3 linked regions of the Corallococcus caeni genome follow. The protein of the gene in region 1 binds, or shares a complex with, the protein of each later gene. Links are inferred from orthologs where the notes say so. Each region holds a gene or a part of one and is shown in the gene's direction. Other genes may lie near its edges. The genes, in order: dnaN, holB and dinB.

Evidence for each region.
Region 2: the proteins of dnaN (region 1) and holB are in contact, whole or in part, in a cryo-EM structure (PDB 8GIZ), measured with the Escherichia coli proteins. The link is inferred for Corallococcus caeni from one-to-one orthologs.
Region 3: the proteins of dnaN (region 1) and dinB are in contact, whole or in part, in a solved structure (PDB 1OK7), measured with the Escherichia coli proteins. The link is inferred for Corallococcus caeni from one-to-one orthologs.

What each region holds. Positions count from the first base shown.
Region 1 is NZ_BTTW01000002.1:151,158-155,972, forward strand. What follows is about bases 1,412-4,216. They hold dnaN (DNA polymerase III subunit beta), read left to right. Parts: upstream 1,412-2,163; coding sequence 2,164-3,270; downstream 3,271-4,216. Other genes in these bases: AABA78_RS08645 (hypothetical protein), read right to left, coding at 1,429-1,932; AABA78_RS08655 (ATP-binding protein), read left to right, coding at 3,382-4,216. In the rest of the region: AABA78_RS08640 (caspase family protein), read left to right, coding at 1-1,381; more of AABA78_RS08655, read left to right, coding at 4,217-4,590; AABA78_RS08660 (RING finger protein), read left to right, coding at 4,672-4,815. UniProt on the Escherichia coli protein: Confers DNA tethering and processivity to DNA polymerases and other proteins. Acts as a clamp, forming a ring around DNA (a reaction catalyzed by the clamp-loading complex) which diffuses in an ATP-independent manner freely and bidirectionally along dsDNA.
Region 2 is NZ_BTTW01000001.1:308,885-313,799, reverse strand. The notes cover bases 1,192-4,096. They hold holB (DNA polymerase III subunit delta'), read left to right. Parts: upstream 1,192-2,079; coding sequence 2,080-3,114; downstream 3,115-4,096. Other genes in these bases: holA (DNA polymerase III subunit delta), read left to right, coding at 3,111-4,096; AABA78_RS01270 (cyclic nucleotide-binding domain-containing protein), read right to left, coding at 1,192-1,997. In the rest of the region: AABA78_RS01275 (SGNH/GDSL hydrolase family protein), read right to left, coding at 1-309; more of AABA78_RS01270, read right to left, coding at 507-1,191; more of holA, read left to right, coding at 4,097-4,427; AABA78_RS01255 (hypothetical protein), read left to right, coding at 4,452-4,901. UniProt on the Escherichia coli protein: Part of the beta sliding clamp loading complex, which hydrolyzes ATP to load the beta clamp onto primed DNA to form the DNA replication pre-initiation complex.
Region 3 is NZ_BTTW01000001.1:641,594-646,536, forward strand. The notes cover bases 1,089-4,021. They hold dinB (DNA polymerase IV), read left to right. Parts: upstream 1,089-1,918; coding sequence 1,919-3,124; downstream 3,125-4,021. Other genes in these bases: AABA78_RS02670 (RluA family pseudouridine synthase), read left to right, coding at 1,089-1,467; AABA78_RS02675 (secondary thiamine-phosphate synthase enzyme YjbQ), read right to left, coding at 1,464-1,877; pcnB (polynucleotide adenylyltransferase PcnB), read right to left, coding at 3,208-4,021. In the rest of the region: AABA78_RS02665 (serine/threonine-protein kinase), read left to right, coding at 1-529; more of AABA78_RS02670, read left to right, coding at 526-1,088; more of pcnB, read right to left, coding at 4,022-4,935. UniProt on the Escherichia coli protein: Poorly processive, error-prone DNA polymerase involved in translesion repair and untargeted mutagenesis. Copies undamaged DNA at stalled replication forks, which arise in vivo from mismatched or misaligned primer ends.

The sequences.
Region 1 (4,815 bases):
GTCCGGCCGCGCCACCGAGCTGGGCCTGGCCCCCGGCGCCTACCGCGCCCGGCGCGAGTGGGACGGCGGCGTGTCCGAGGCGGCCTTCACGCTGAAGGAGGGCGCGCGCACGCCGCTTTCGCCCGGTGACTTCCTGGGCGTGGGCCACGAGGCCACCGTGATGCGCGGCGGCGGTGGGGGCGGCCCGGCGCTGTCCCCACAGGGCCGTCAGCTGCTGCCGGTGAACCTGAGCCTCGTGCCGAGCATGAGCACCAACACGCTGAGGGCGGGCCGGGCGCAGGTGGAGAACCGCTTCGCGCTGGGCGTCGTCAACGGCGGCACCGCGCTGGGCGGCGGGCTGGCGCTGGGCCTGGCGGGCAACGTGTACGACGCGGAGGTGTCCGGCCTGGCCATGGCGCTGGGCTTCAACACGTCCGGCGCGGACGTGGCTGGCGCGCAGCTGTCGCTCGTCACCAACGTGGCGGGCGGCGCGGTGCGGGGCGCCCAGGGGACGCTGGGGCTCAACGTGGCCAACGGGGACGTGGACGGCGTGGGGCAGCTGGCCCTGGGCGCGAACGTGGCGCGCGGCGCGCTGGGCGGCGTGCAGGCGGCGCTGGGCGCCAACGTCACCACGGCGGACGCCACCGGAGTGCAGCTGTCACTGGGTGTCAATCACGCGAACGGCACCATGAAGGGCGTGCAGTTCACGCTGGGCATCAACTCCGTGGCGACGGCCGCGCGGGGCATCCAGGGGTCGGTGCTGCTCAACCGCGCCCCGTCCCTCACCGGCATGCAGCTGGGGTTGATCAACGTGGGCGGTGACGTGTCCGGCATGCAGCTGGGGCTCATCAACGTCGCGGACACGGTGCACGGCATGCAGCTGGGGCTCGTGAACGTCTCCGACGAGGTGCACGGCGCGCCGGTGGGCCTGGTCTCCTACGAGAAGAAGGGCCAGCTGCACCTGGAGGTGTTCGGCAGCGACGTGCAGCTCACCAACCTGGCGCTGAAGTTCGGCGGCAGGCACTTCTACACGACGCTGCTCGCGGGGATTGGACCGGACGACCGCGTCCAGCGCTTCAGCCTGGGCCTGGGCCTGGGCGGGCACATCCCGCTGGGCTCGCGCTTCTGGGCGGACGTGGACGTCGCGGGCAGCCAGGTGCTGTCCACGCGCGATCCGTTCTCCGGCGGGTCCAACACCCTGCTCACGCAGGCGCGGCTCATGCTGGGCTTCCAGGTGATGCCGAGGCTGGCCGTGTTCGCCGGCCCCACCTACAACGTGGCCTTCACGTGGGGCGAGCCGGAGTTCGCGAAGCTGACCACGCTGCCGGTGCGCTCGCACGCCATCGACGCGGACACGCGCATGCAGCGCTGGCCCGGCTTCCAGGTGGGCGTGCGGCTCTGAGCGACAGCCGGGACCGGCTCAGGAGTCGGTCCCGGCGCGCAAGCAGCTCAACCGACGACGCGGGTGGCGCGCAGGACGATGGCGTCGCCCGCGGGGCCGGCCTTGAGCCGCTTGTCCAGCGAGCCCTCCAGCTTGAGGCCGGGGCCGCCCTTGGCGGCGCGCTGCAGGAGCTCGCCCATCTTCGCGTCGTCCCCGCCAGTGACGGCGCTCAGGTCGATTTCGTGGAGGGACTGGAGCTTCTTGTCCGGCGCGTCCGCGCTGAAAAGGTCGTAGTGGTCGCAGGGCGGCGCGAAGCAGCGCTTCCCGTTGTCCTTGACGATGTAGACGGTGCTGGTGGTCATGGTGGCGTCTCCGGGTGAGGGGGTGGGGGCGGCCGTGCCGGGTTCGTTGGCGGCGCCCGCGGGGGCGTCCACCTCCGTCCGCTTCAGGTCGGTGGGGGCCGCCGCGCCGGACACGTCACCGGACGGCTGCGCGGGGGGAGAGGACGGCGTGCTGCACGCCACCGGGCCGAGCACGAGCACGGCGGACAGGATCAGGGAGCGGGCGTTCATGGCGACTCCGGAAGGAGGACGGGGTGTCCTCCTTCAACGCGGGAGGGACACGACCGGGTCCACTCTGCCCGGCCGCGCGCTCGCCGGCCAGGGTGCCAGGGGCGATTTTGCTCCATGTCCTACATGGGCCGGAGCCCGTCGAGAAAGGGGTGCCAAGACGGTGCCTGTTCGTTGTACACCCGCGCCCCAAGAGATCGGCCTCCGGGGCCGTGACCTGTAAGGACGCCCACGATGGAATTCCGCATCGCCGCCGACGAGCTGAAGAAGGCCCTCTACCGCGCCCAGGGCATCGTGGAGCGCAAGACGACGATGCCCATCCTCGCCAACGTGCTGCTCACGGCGAACAAGGGCAGCATCACGGTCACGGCCTTCGACCTGGACATCGGCATCGTGTCCGAGCACGCCGCGGACGTGGCCAAGCCGGGCGCCGTCACGCTGAGCGCGAAGTACGTCTTCGACATCGTGCAGAACCTCCCGGACGCGGAGGTCACGCTCAAGAAGCTGGCGAACAACTACGTCGACATCTCCTCCGGCTCCGCGCACTTCAAGATCGTCGGCATGGCCGCCGAGGAGTACCCGAAGCTGCCCAAGGAGGAGAGCGCGCCGCTGGTGCAGATCTCCGGCAACGTCCTTCTTGAGATGATCAAGAAGACCCAGTTCGCCATCTCCAGCGACGAGACGCGCTACATCCTCAACGGCGTCTTCTTCGAGCCCCAGTCCAGCGGCAAGGTCCGCATGGTGGCCACGGACGGCCACCGGCTGTCGCTCATCGAGCGGGAGATGTCCGGCGACTTCAAGCTCAAGAGCGGCGTCATCATCCCGCGCAAGGGCCTGATGGAGTTGAAGCGCCTCCTGGACGAAGCCCCGGACGCGGAGTGCCACCTGGGGTTCGCGGAGAACTCGGCGCTGTTCAAGAAGCCGGGCCTCACCATGGTGATGCGCCTCATCGACGGGCAGTTCCCGGAGTACCAGCGCGTCATCCCCAAGGAGGGCGAGAAGGTCGTCCTCGTCCCGAAGGTGCGCCTGCTGGAGGGCCTCAAGCGCATCGCGCTGCTGTCCGCGGACAAGAGCAACGCCATCCGCATCGGGCTGGAGAAGGGCAAGCTGCTCATCACCGCCAGCAACCCGGACCTGGGTGAAGCGCGCGACGCGCTGGACGTGGACTACAAGGGCAACGACATCACCATCGGCTTCAACGCCCGCTACCTGATGGACGTGCTGGGCGTGACGGACACGGACGAGGTCAGCTTCGAGCTGGGCGACGAGCACAGCCCGGGCGTGCTGCACGGCCCCGGCGACCGCAGCTTCACCGCCGTGGTCATGCCCATGCGCGTCTGAGCCGGGCTGGCGTCCACCTTCCCACGTCGGGAGGGGGGCAGCGTTCCAAGCCTGACGCTCCGCGCCAAGGGGAGGCCTGCGCCCGGCGCGGCGGCTCCTTATGATGGGGGCGTGGCCACCCGTCCGGATGATCTGAAAGCGCGGCTGGAGGACCGAGCGGACCTCCTGGAGGCCACGCGCCTGCGCTACCGCACGCTCAAGGGCGTGCTGGAGTCCTTCTTCTGGAAGGACCGGACGCGCAACCACTTCGAGCTGCTGCGGGAGGTGGCCGCGGCCCAGCCGGAGGTGGACGCGACGCTGGCCGCGCTGCGACGCCGCGTGGAGGCGGAGGGCTGGCCGCGAGACGCGGCGCCCGTCCGGCTGATGCACGAGGTGGAGCGCCTGCGCGAGGCGGTGGAGCGCGCGGCGGAGCGGCGGCTGGCCTCGGCGTCGGATGACGAAGCGGCGGACGTGCCCGCGACGCTGGGGGCGCGGCTGTTGCGCCTGGAGACGGAGGTGCTGGACGCGGCGCCGTTCCTGGGCGGGCGTGTCTGGGCCCAGGCGGTGGAGCTGTTGCCGCGCAACCTGCCGGAGCTGCGCGCCGCGTGCGCCGCGGGCGAGGTGTTCGAGCGCGTGTTCAAGCGCCCGGTGACGGAAGGGGCGCCGGCGTTCTCCGACGACGAGGCGCGGGAGCTGGCGCGGGCGCTGCCGCTGGGGGCCGCCGCGCTGGTGGCGCTGTGGGAGCGGCTGGAGCGCTACGACAGCCGGGGGAGGGTGAAGGACTTCCTCCAGCGGCGCATGCGCCGTGCGCCGACGCGGGTGGCGCGCAGCGGGCCGGAGCTGCTGTTGCACGCGGCCTTCTGGCACGACGTGGCGAGGGTTCGCGTGCGAGCGGTGCTGGAGGCGGAGCTGGCGCCGGTGGTTCCGCGCGAGCTGGAGCTGCCCGCGCTGTTGTCCTGGCGGGCCGCGCTGTCGGAGGACCCGGCGCTGCGGCTGTCCGCGCGGAGCGTCTTCACGGAAGGGCGCGCGGGGCTGGTGGAGACAGCGGCGGCGCTGGCGGCCCTGTCGCGCGAGCGGCCCCGGGGCGCGTGGAGTGAAGAGGTCGCGTGGGCGCGGCTGGAGCAGGCCGCGCAGCGAGCGCGCACGGAGGAGGGGCCGGAGGCGGAGGCCCTGCGGGACGCCCTGCGCCTCTTCGTGATGCTGAGAGGCCAGGCGCGCACGCCCGCGCGGCTGTTCTCACCGGAGCACGCGAAGCCCGCGAGCGGAGACGTGGCGCGCAACGGGGACCTGGTCGCGCTGGTGCAGGCGGCGCGTCACGCGGCGCTGCGGCAGGGTGGCTGAAGACAGACGCCGGTTTGGGGTGATTGGAAGGCTTCTGTTAGGTTGACAGGGCCGTCTCCTTTTCCGGTTGTCACCCCGCCCATGACCCAGCCTGTTCCTCCGCCTGCCTCCGAAGAGGCATCGCTGCAGTTCGACCGCGCCGAGTTCACCGAAGCCCCCTCGGCGACGAAGTGCTCCTTCTGCCAGCGCGCCATCCGGAGCGTCTACTTCGAGGCGAACCAGCGC
Region 2 (4,915 bases), on another replicon or contig:
CTGCTTCGCGATGCCGCCGTCCAGCAGCCGCTCGAAGTGCGCGAGCTTCGTCTCCGGCTGCTCGTTCTGGCCCACGAACGCGTGCGCCAGCGTGCCCTGGGGAATCGTCGCGCTCGCGTCCTTCACCTCCACGATGGCGGGCGCCGTCGGACCGGGCGAGGGCCGCAGGCCGCGCACGCCGTCCAGGATGTTTCCGCCCACCGACTGGTGGCCGAAGAACACGCGGCGGTGCGACAGCCGCTCCAGGCCCGCGAGGGCCGCGTCTGGCTTTACCTGGGCCGTGGCCGCCGCGCTCGGGGGCAGGGCCATCAGCAGTGCTCCCGGGAGGAGCAGGGCGCCTAATCGCGCGGGAAAGCCACGAATGACTTGCATGTGTGAACCTTTAGACCTTTCCGCCTCCGAGCGTCAAAGCCCCTGGCGACGCGGTTGGATGCATGCCTTCCAACCCGCCTGGGACTTGAGGACAGCGGGTCGTGACTGCCCCGGCGCTGGTCCGGGGAAAACCGCTACTCGTGCGTCAGGCCGAAGAGGGCCCGCAGCCTTCCGAGGATGCGGCCCGCTTCGGGCGAGTGGTCCGGTCCGCCGCCGGACGCCTGGGCCACGGCGCGCAGCTGGGTGCGGCGCTGGGCGAGGAGCGCGGAGAGCTGCCGGGCCAGGCCCGGGTAGTCGGAGAACAGGCGCGCGAAGGTGGGCCGGTCCAGCTCCAGCAGCACGGAGTCCTCGAGCGCCACGACGGTGGCGGCGCGGCGCTCTCCGGTGAGCAGCGACATCTCTCCGATGTAGTGGCCCGGCCCCAGCCGCGTGATCTCGGACTGGAGCGTGCCGGCGCGCACGCTGACCTCGCCGGAGGCCACGACGTAGAACGTCCCGCCCTCGTCGCCCTCCTGGATGATGCGCTCGTTGCGGCCGAAGCGGCGCACCACCACCTCGCACCGCAGGCGCTCCAGCTCCTCCGGGCCCAGCGGCGCGAAGAGGTCCACCTGGCGCAGGAGCTCCCGCACCGTGTCGTCGGCCAGCTCGCGGCGGCGGTGCCCCGTCTCCCGGCGCAGGGTGACCGTGCGCTGGGCATGAGGCAGCTCCAGCCCCTCGCGGCGCAGCCGGTACCACAGCCGCGTGTGCAGCTCCTCCCGCACGGTGTCCGACATCGCGAAGTCGTTGAGGAAGACGCGGATCATGTACTGCGCGTTGGAGTCCGTGAAGGCCACCGTGCGCGCCAGGGGCGGCGGCTGCACCAGCACCTGGGGAATCTCCCGCGCCACGTCCAGCAGTGCCTGCTTCACCTGGTTGGGCGGCGCGTCCAGCGACACCCCCACCTGCATCTCGATGCCCACGGGCTCGCGGTGCTGGGTGAAGTTCTTCACGTGCTCCTTGCCCACCATGCTGTTGGGCAGGGTGATGACCTCGCGCCGGAAGTTGGCGATGCGGATGGAGCGCCACCCGATGTGCACCACCCGTCCGGTGTGCTCGCCAATGCGGATGAAGTCGCCCACCTCGAAGGGCCGGTCCAGTTGCAGCGACAGGCCGGCGAAGAGGTTGCCCAGCGTCTCCTGGAGCGCGAGGCCGATGACCACCGTCAGCACCGCGGACGTGGCCAGCAGGCCCGCCAGGTCCAGGTTGAGCTGGCTCTGGAGGATGGGGACGGTGGCGAGCGCGTACAGCGTGAAGTCGATGACGTCGCGGAGGATTTTCGGCGTCGTCACCGGCGAGCGCATCCGCACCAGCTTCAGCGCGAACGCCACCCCGGCCCGGATGACGCCGTAGGCGAACGTGAGCATCCAGCCCACGTGCACGAACTTGCGCAGGCCCTCCGGCGTCGTGGCCTCCGGCAGGATGCGCGAGGCCAGCCGCAGCACCAGGAAGGCGAGCAGCATCCGGACCGCGCCGCGCAGGTCGTCGCGCAGGTCCGGGTCCCGGGTGGTGCGCTGGATGCTCAGCAGGAGCACCGTCAGGACGGAGCCCGCCAGCAGGGGGAGGTGGCCTTCGAGGAAGTTCAGCACGTCCGACGAATCAGACCGGCCGCGCGCGCACGGGTCAAGGTGGCGGTTGACGGGTGCCCTCCGAGCGGAGATACACGCCCCCATGACGCTTGCCTCGGTGCAGGGACAGCCCCGCGCGACGGACGCACTCCAGTCCGCCCTGCGGTCTGGCTCGGTGCATCACGCCTACCTGTTCGCCGGACCGGAAGGTGTGGGCAAGGAGCTGGCCGCGGTGGGGCTGGCCCAGGCCCTCACGTGCCCGGAGGCCCCGGAGGTGGGCTGCGGCAAGTGCACCAGCTGCGTGCGCATCACCAAGGGCCTGCACCCGGACGTGACCTGGGTGATGCCGGACGACGAGCGCGTGTCGCGAGGACTGGCGGGCCGCTCCGACTTCACCGGCACGCCCAGCCGGGAGCTGCGCGTGGAGCAGGTACGCCAGCTCCAGGAGCGCCTGGCGCTGCGCGGCCTGGAATCCAAGCGCAAGGTGGCCATCCTGGTCAGCGCGGAGCAGATGAACGTCCAGGCGCAGAACGCGTTCCTCAAGACGCTGGAGGAGCCGCCCTCGGAGACCACCCTCATCCTGGTGGCGAGCGCCATGGACCGGCTACTGCCCACCATCCGCAGCCGGTGCAGCAAGGTGTACTTCGGTCCGCTGCCGGTGGACCTGGTCGCACGGCACGTGCAACAGGAGCGCAAGCTGGACGCGGACACCGCCGCCCTGGCCGCGGTGATGTCCGGGGGCAGCCTGGGCCGCGCGCTCGCGCTGGACGTGGACGCGCTGAAGGAGCGCAAGGACGTGCTCACCGCCTTCGAAGCCCTGAGCGGTGACGACATCCCGGCCCTCCTGCGCTTCGCGGAGGCCCACGGCGGCTCGCGCGAGGACGCGGACACGGCGCTGGAGCTGCTCATCCTGTGGACGCGGGACGTGTCGCTCGCGAAGGCGGGGGCCGAGGACGCGATGGCGAACCGGGACCTGAAGGCCCTGGCGGAGGCGGCGGCGCAGCGCACGTCGGAGGCCGCGCTGCACCGGCGGCACGCGCTGCTGGAGTCCGCGCGCACGGCCATCGGCTCGCGCAACGGCGCGCCCCGGCTGCAGCTGGAGCGGCTGCTCATCGAACTGTGCGTGGAGGGCCGATGAGCGCGGACATGGACGAGGTGCTGGCGGAGGTGAAGGGCGGCAAGGTGTGGCCGCTGTACCTCCTGTGGGGCGAGGAGTTCCTGGTCCGCAAGGGCGCCGACGAGCTGGTGAAGACGCTGGTGCCGGACGCCGCCATGGGGCTCAACCTCGCGGTGCTGGACGCCGCCTCCCCGCGCGAGGTGGCGCAGGAGTTGGCCACCATGCCGCTGTTCCCCGGGCGCAAGGTGGTGCTGGTGCGCGACCCGGAGTTCCTCGCGCCCAAGAAGGGCAAGGGCGACGCGCTGGCCAAGGCGCGCGACGCGTGGAAGGCGGGCAAGCGCAAGGAGGGCGCCCGGCGGCTGCTGGCGCTCGCGGGCCGCGCGGGCTGGGGCGTGGATCAGCTGGATCCCCGCGTGCCCGGCGCGCCCACCGTGGAGCAGTGGAAGGACGAACTGAACGTGGACCTGGCGGAGGCGGACCTCGCCTTCCTCCAGGAGGCGGCGGCCTTCTGCCGCGACGAGCGCATCAGCGCCCCGGAAGGGGACGCGTCCGCGCTCCTGGAGCTGCTCCAGAAGGGCGTGCCGCCGGGGCACGCGCTGGTGCTGGCGGCCACGGACGTGGACTCGCGCAGCCCGCTGCTCAAGTTCGCGCAGGACAAGGGCCGCCTCTTCGAGCGCAAGGTGGCCGCGCGCCACAAGGACCTGGACCTCAGCGAAATCGCGAAGGAGTTCCTGGTCCCCTTCAAGAAGAAGCTGGGGCCGGGCGCGCTGGAGGGGCTCAAGGAGCGCATCGGCGGCAACATCCGGCTTCTCCAATCGGAGCTGGAGAAGCTGGCCGTCTACTCGGAGGGGCCCACCATCGAGGCCCAGCACGTGGCGTTGCTGGTGCACCACGCGCGCGAGGAGGAGTTCTTCGAGCTCACGGAGGCGCTCCAGAAGCGCGAGCTGCGCGACGCGCTCTCCTACGCCGAGGACGCGATGGGGCAGGGCACGCACGCGCTCCAGCTGCTGGGCGCGGTGGCGTCCATCGTCCGCTCGCTGCTGGAGAACCACGCCTGGCTGGAGAAGTACGCCGGAGGGCAGCCGCCGCGCACCGGCCGGGACGTGGAGGCGCGCATCCTCCCGAAGCTGGAGCAGGAGCTGAAGGCCACCAAGCGCAAGACGCCCAACGCGTGGGCGCTCGCGTTCGGCATGCAGGCCGCCGCGCGCTACGAGCGCCGCGAGCTGCTCAACGCCCTGGTGGCGTGCGCGGACGCGGACCTGGCCCTGAAGTCCTCCGCCAGCGGGAAGCTCGTCATTGAACGGCTGTTGTGGACGGTGTGCACCCGCGCCTGATGGGGCCGGGTGGAAGGAGCCGCCATGGCGGACAAGCGACGCTTCGACCTCTTCGCGGACCTGCTCGTCACGCGCTTCCCCCAGGCCCTGCGCGTCTATGACATCGCCGGCGGCATGGGGAAGCTGAACGAGTCCCTCACCCAGCGCGGGCGCACCGTCACCACCTTCGACCTGCGCCACAAGCACCTGCCCGTGAAGTACGCCCAGCGGCTCTTCACGCTGGAAGAGCCCTGCGAGGCGGAGCTCGTCGTGGGCATGCACCCGGACGGCGCCACGCGGATCATCATCGAGTACGCCGCGCGCCACGGGCTGGGCTTCGCCGTCGTCCCTTGCTGCTCCGACAATGGGATGCCCTACAAACCGTGGATGCGGCACCTGGCCGACGTGGCCCGCGACGCCGGCTTCACCGCGGTGGAGGAGGCGGAGCTCCCCATGGACGGCCGCGCGCGGGTGCTGCTCGGCGTGTGGCGTTGACGCACGGTGTGCGA
Region 3 (4,943 bases), on another replicon or contig:
CACGCCGAAGGTGGCGGACCTCAACCGGCCGGAGCGCATGGGCAAGCTGAAGGACGCCATGCTCCAGGTGTGCGAGGCGCTGGCGTACATCCATGGCCACGGGCTGGTGCACCGCGACCTGAAGCCGTCCAACATCATGGTGGACGACGACCGGCAGGTGCGGCTGATGGACTTCGGCCTGGCCAAGTTCCTCGCGGACGACGCGGGCATCACCGCGGACGGCAAGCTCGTGGGCACCTACCGGTACATGGCCCCGGAGCAGATTCTCGGGGAGCCGCTGGATGGGCGCTCGGACCTGTACAGCCTGGGCGTCATCCTGTACGAGCTGATGAGCGGGCGTCCGCCGTTCGACGCGAAAACGCCGCACGAGCTGTGGCGTCAGGTGCTGGAGACGGAACCCCCGCCGCTGCTCGCGCTCAACCTGCATGGCGACCCGCAGCTGGCGCGGGTGGCCCATCGCCTCATCCGCAAGGAGCCGGACGACCGGTTCCAGACGGCCGAGGAAGTGTACGAGGCCCTCTCCGAGTGACCACGACGACGACGCACACCCTCACCGTGGACGCCGCCAAGGCGGGCCAGCGGGTGGACCTGTTCGTGGGCGAGGCCCTGGGCCTGTCCCGCGCCCGCCTCAAGCGCCTCTTCGAGGAGGGCCAGGTGCGCGTGGACGGCCGCCCCGCGAAGAAGGGGCTCACCATCACCGAAGGCCAGAAGGTCGCCGTGACGGTGGAGGAGTCCGTGCGCGAGGCCGTGCCCGACACGGACTTCCCGCTGGTCGTCCTGCACGAGGACGCCGCCCTGCTCTTCGTGGACAAGCCCGCCGGCCGGCCCTCGCACCCGCTGCAGCCGGGGGAGACGGGCACCGTGGCCAACGCCCTGGTGGCGCGCTACCCGGAGGTCGCGCAGGCGTCCCAGGACCCGCGCGAGGGCGGCCTGTGCCACCGGCTGGACGTGGAGACGTCCGGGGTGCTCGCCGTCGCCCGCACGCGCGAGGCGTGGACCGCGGTGCGTGAGGCCTTCAGCAACCGCACGGTGGACAAGCGCTACCTCGCCCTGGTGACGGGCCCGCTGGCGGACGAGGGCGAGGTGGAGGTGCCGCTGCGCCACCACCCGCGCCACCCGGACCGCGTGGAGCCCGCCCCCTACGGCGCCGAGGACGCGCGCGAGGCGCTGTCCCACTTCCAGGTGCTGGCCCGCTCCGGGGACTACAGCCTCGTGGAGGTGCGCATCCTCACCGGCGTGCTGCACCAGGTGCGCGCGCACCTGGCGGGCGTGGGCGCGCCGCTCGTGGGGGACGCGCTCTACGGCGGCCGCGAGGCGCCGGAATTGGGGCGGTTCTTCCTGCACGCCCGCTCGCTCACCGTGCCGCACCCGGTGACGAAGGAGCCCGTGAAGGTGGAGAGCCCGCTGCCGCCGGACCTGGTGGCGGAGCTTTCGCGGCACGGGCTGTCGTGGCCGGTGGCCGGCTAGTCCCCCATCACCTTGACGATGACGCGCTTGCGGCGCTGGCCGTCGAACTCCGCGTAGAAGCACTGCTGCCAGGGGCCCAGGTCCAGCTTGCCGGCGGTGACGGGGATCAGCACCTGATGGTGGACGAGCATGGACTTCAGGTGCGCGTCGCCGTTGTCCTCGCCGGTGCGGTGGTGGCGGTAGTCGGGGCCGGAGGGCGCCAGGTGCTGGAGCCAGTCCCAGATGTCCTCGTGGAGGCCGGGCTCGTCGTCGTTGACGAAGACGCCCGCGGTGATGTGCATGGCGGACACCAGCACCATGCCCTCCTGGATGCCGCTCTTCTTCACCAGGGCGGCCACGGTGTCCGTGAGGCGCACCAGCTCCCGGCGGGCTTTCGTCTCGAACCAGAGGTATTCGGTGAGGGTCTTCATGGGTCGCACTGTCAGAGGGGGCCACTAGAGTGACTCACGCCATGCGAGCCATCCTCCACGTGGACATGGACGCCTTCTATGCGTCCGTCGAGCAGCGCGACAACCCGTCCCTCCGGGGCAAGCCGGTCATCGTTGGCGGGCATGCACAGCGCGGCGTGGTGGTGGCCGCGTCCTACGAGGTGCGCCCCTTCGGCGTGAAGAGCGCGATGCCCATGGCCAGGGCGGTGAAGCAGGCGCCGCACGCCATCGTGGTGAAGCCGCGCTTCTCCGCGTACGCGGAGGCCAGTGAGCAGGTGTTCGCCATCTTCGAGCGGTACACGCCGCTGATTGAACCCCTGTCGCTGGACGAGGCCTTCCTGGACGTCACGGCGTCGGTGGGGCTGTTCGGCGCGGCGGCGGACATCGCGAAGCGGATCCGCAAGGAGATCGCCCACGAGCTGAACCTGCCGGCGTCCGCGGGCATCGCCACGGCGAAGTTCGTGGCGAAGATCGCCTCCGACCTGGCGAAGCCCAACGGCCAGCGCGAGGTGCGGCCGGAGGAGACGGTAGCCTTCCTGGCGGGGCTGCCGGTGTCGCGGCTGTGGGGCGTGGGGCCCAAGACGGAAGAGGCGATGAAGCGCGCGGGGCTCTCCACGATTGGTGATGTGGCGACGCGGGACGTGGCGTGGCTGGAGGAGCGCTTTGGCGCGGCGAGCGCGAAGCACCTGTGGGAGCTGTCGCACGGCATCGACGCGCGCGACGTGGTGCCGGACCGGGCGGCCAAGAGCGTGGGCGCGGAGGACACGTTCGAGGAGGACCTGACGGGCGTGGAGGTGCTCAAGCCGCACGTGCACGCGCAGGCCCTGCGGGTGGCCCGGCGGCTGCGGCGCGCGGCGCTGAAGGGGCGCGTCGTGCAGCTCAAGCTGAAGTTCGCGGACTTCACGCTCATCACCCGGCGCACCACGCTGCGTGAGGCGACGGACGACGGACAGGTCATCTACCGCGCGGCGCTGGAGCTCTTGGAGCGCGCCCACGAGGGCAAGGCCCTGCGGCTCACGGGCGTGAGCGTGCAACTGGACGACGACGAGGCGCAGCTGGGCCTGTTCCCGGCGGCGGCACCGAAGTCGTCGAAGCTGAACGAGGCGATGGACCGCATCGCGGCCCGCTTCGGGAGCAAGGCCATCACCATGGCGGACATCGCGGGGGCGGAGGCGTCGGACGACGACCAGCACCGCTCCGAGAAGCCGGTGGACAAGCCGAAGCGGTAGCGCGTCACCGGGCTCCCGGACACGACAAGGGCCGGAGCACCTGAGCGCTCCAGCCCTTTCGCTTCAGCAGTCCCGCAGGGGCACTACCCCTCGCCGGCGTCGGAACCGGAGGAGGCGCCCGAACCGCCGCCCTCTCCGCTCCCGTTGCCACGACGGCGACGGCGGCGACGGCGCTTGCGGCGGGGGCCTTCCGCGTCCCCTCCACCATTCGCACCGGCGCGCGGCGGCGGCACCTCTCCGGCCTGCCAGGCCTCCAGCGCCTCGCGGCCCTCGCCCGTGGCCTCCACCGTCATCGTGAAGACGGCCAGCGCCTCGTTGAAGAGCGGGTGGCGGCGGAAGGCGCCCGTCTTGCGGCGGCGCTCCCCGGACAGCGTGCGCTGCATCAGCAGCAGCATGCGGCAGCGCTCGGCGATGCGGCGCGGCAGCCGGGCGGACTCCACGAAGCCGGCCAGCAGGTCCTCGATGACGCGCGACACCGACGCGCGGCCCTCGTCCTGCGAGTCGTCCGGCGGCGGCTGCGCGCGGCTGATGGGCACCAGCAACGTCGCCAGCAGGATGGCGTCGTCCAGCACCTCACCCGCGGACACGCGCTTATCCAGCGCCTGCGCGAAGGCGTAGAAGGTCTTCTCCCCTTCCTTGCCGTGCTCACGCAGGTACGCGTCCACGGGCGGGAGGAGAATCTTCAGCGCGTCCAGCGCCGCCAGCAGCTTCAGCGCCGGGGCGGACACGCCGCCGCGGATGAGCCGGAACGTCTCCTCCAGCAGGCGCGCGGGGGCGCAGCGCGGCAGGTCCTCCACCGCGCCCTCCATCGCCGCGTACGTGCGCGACTCGATGTCCAGGTCCAGCTTCGCCGCGAAGCGCACCGCGCGCAGGATGCGCACCGGGTCCTCGCGCATGCGGATTTCCGGGTCGCCAATCGTCCGGATGAAGCGCTCATCCAGGTCGCGCCGGCCGCGCACGTAGTCGATGACCCGGCCTTCGGCCGCGTCGTAGAACAGGCCGTTGATGGTGAAGTCGCGGCGGCGCGCGTCCTGCTGCGCGGTGCCGAAGACGTTGTCGTGGGTGATGAGCAGGTCCTCACCGGACTGCCCGTCGTCCGAGCCCGCCGAGCCCGGCGCGCCCGCCGCCGGCTCCAGCTCCGTCGGGTTCGCGCGGAAGGTGGACACCTCCACGATCTTCCCGCCCTTGAAGTAGACGTGCGCCAGCCGGAAGCGCCTTCCGATGAGCCGGCAGTTGCGGAAGATGGCACGCACCTCGCCCGGGTGGGCGCTGGTGGCCACGTCGAAGTCCTTGGGCTTCTTGCCCAGGAGCAGGTCGCGCACGCAGCCACCCACCAGGTACGCCTGGTGCCCGTGCTGGTGCAGCCGCAGCACCACCTTGAGCGCGTCCGGATCCATCTCGTCCGGGTCGATCTCCGCCGGCTCGCCCGTGCGCGTGGTGGTGGGCGCCTGCAGCTCCGGCTCGTTCGCGGCGGGCTCCGGCTCAGGCTCCAGGATGACGGCCTCGGGCTCGTCGGCTTCGTCACCCGCCTCGGCGGCGGCCTGCGCGTCCTCCGCCTCCGCGGCCTTCAGGGCCTCGGTGGCGGCCCGGATTTCGTCGCTGACCTCGGGGCCGGCGTCCTCGCCGTCGTCATCGTCGTCGAACCCGTCGTCCTCTCCCGCGTCCGCGGAATCGGGGGGCTCGGCAGGGGCCTCGGAGGCCCGGGAAGGGGTTTCGTGCTCGCTGGGGCGCTCGGCGGAGTCCGCGGGCGCCTGGGCCTCGGGGCGCTCGGGGCGCTCCTCGTGGCCTGTCAGGTCCAGGGGGGAAGACATGGGAAGAA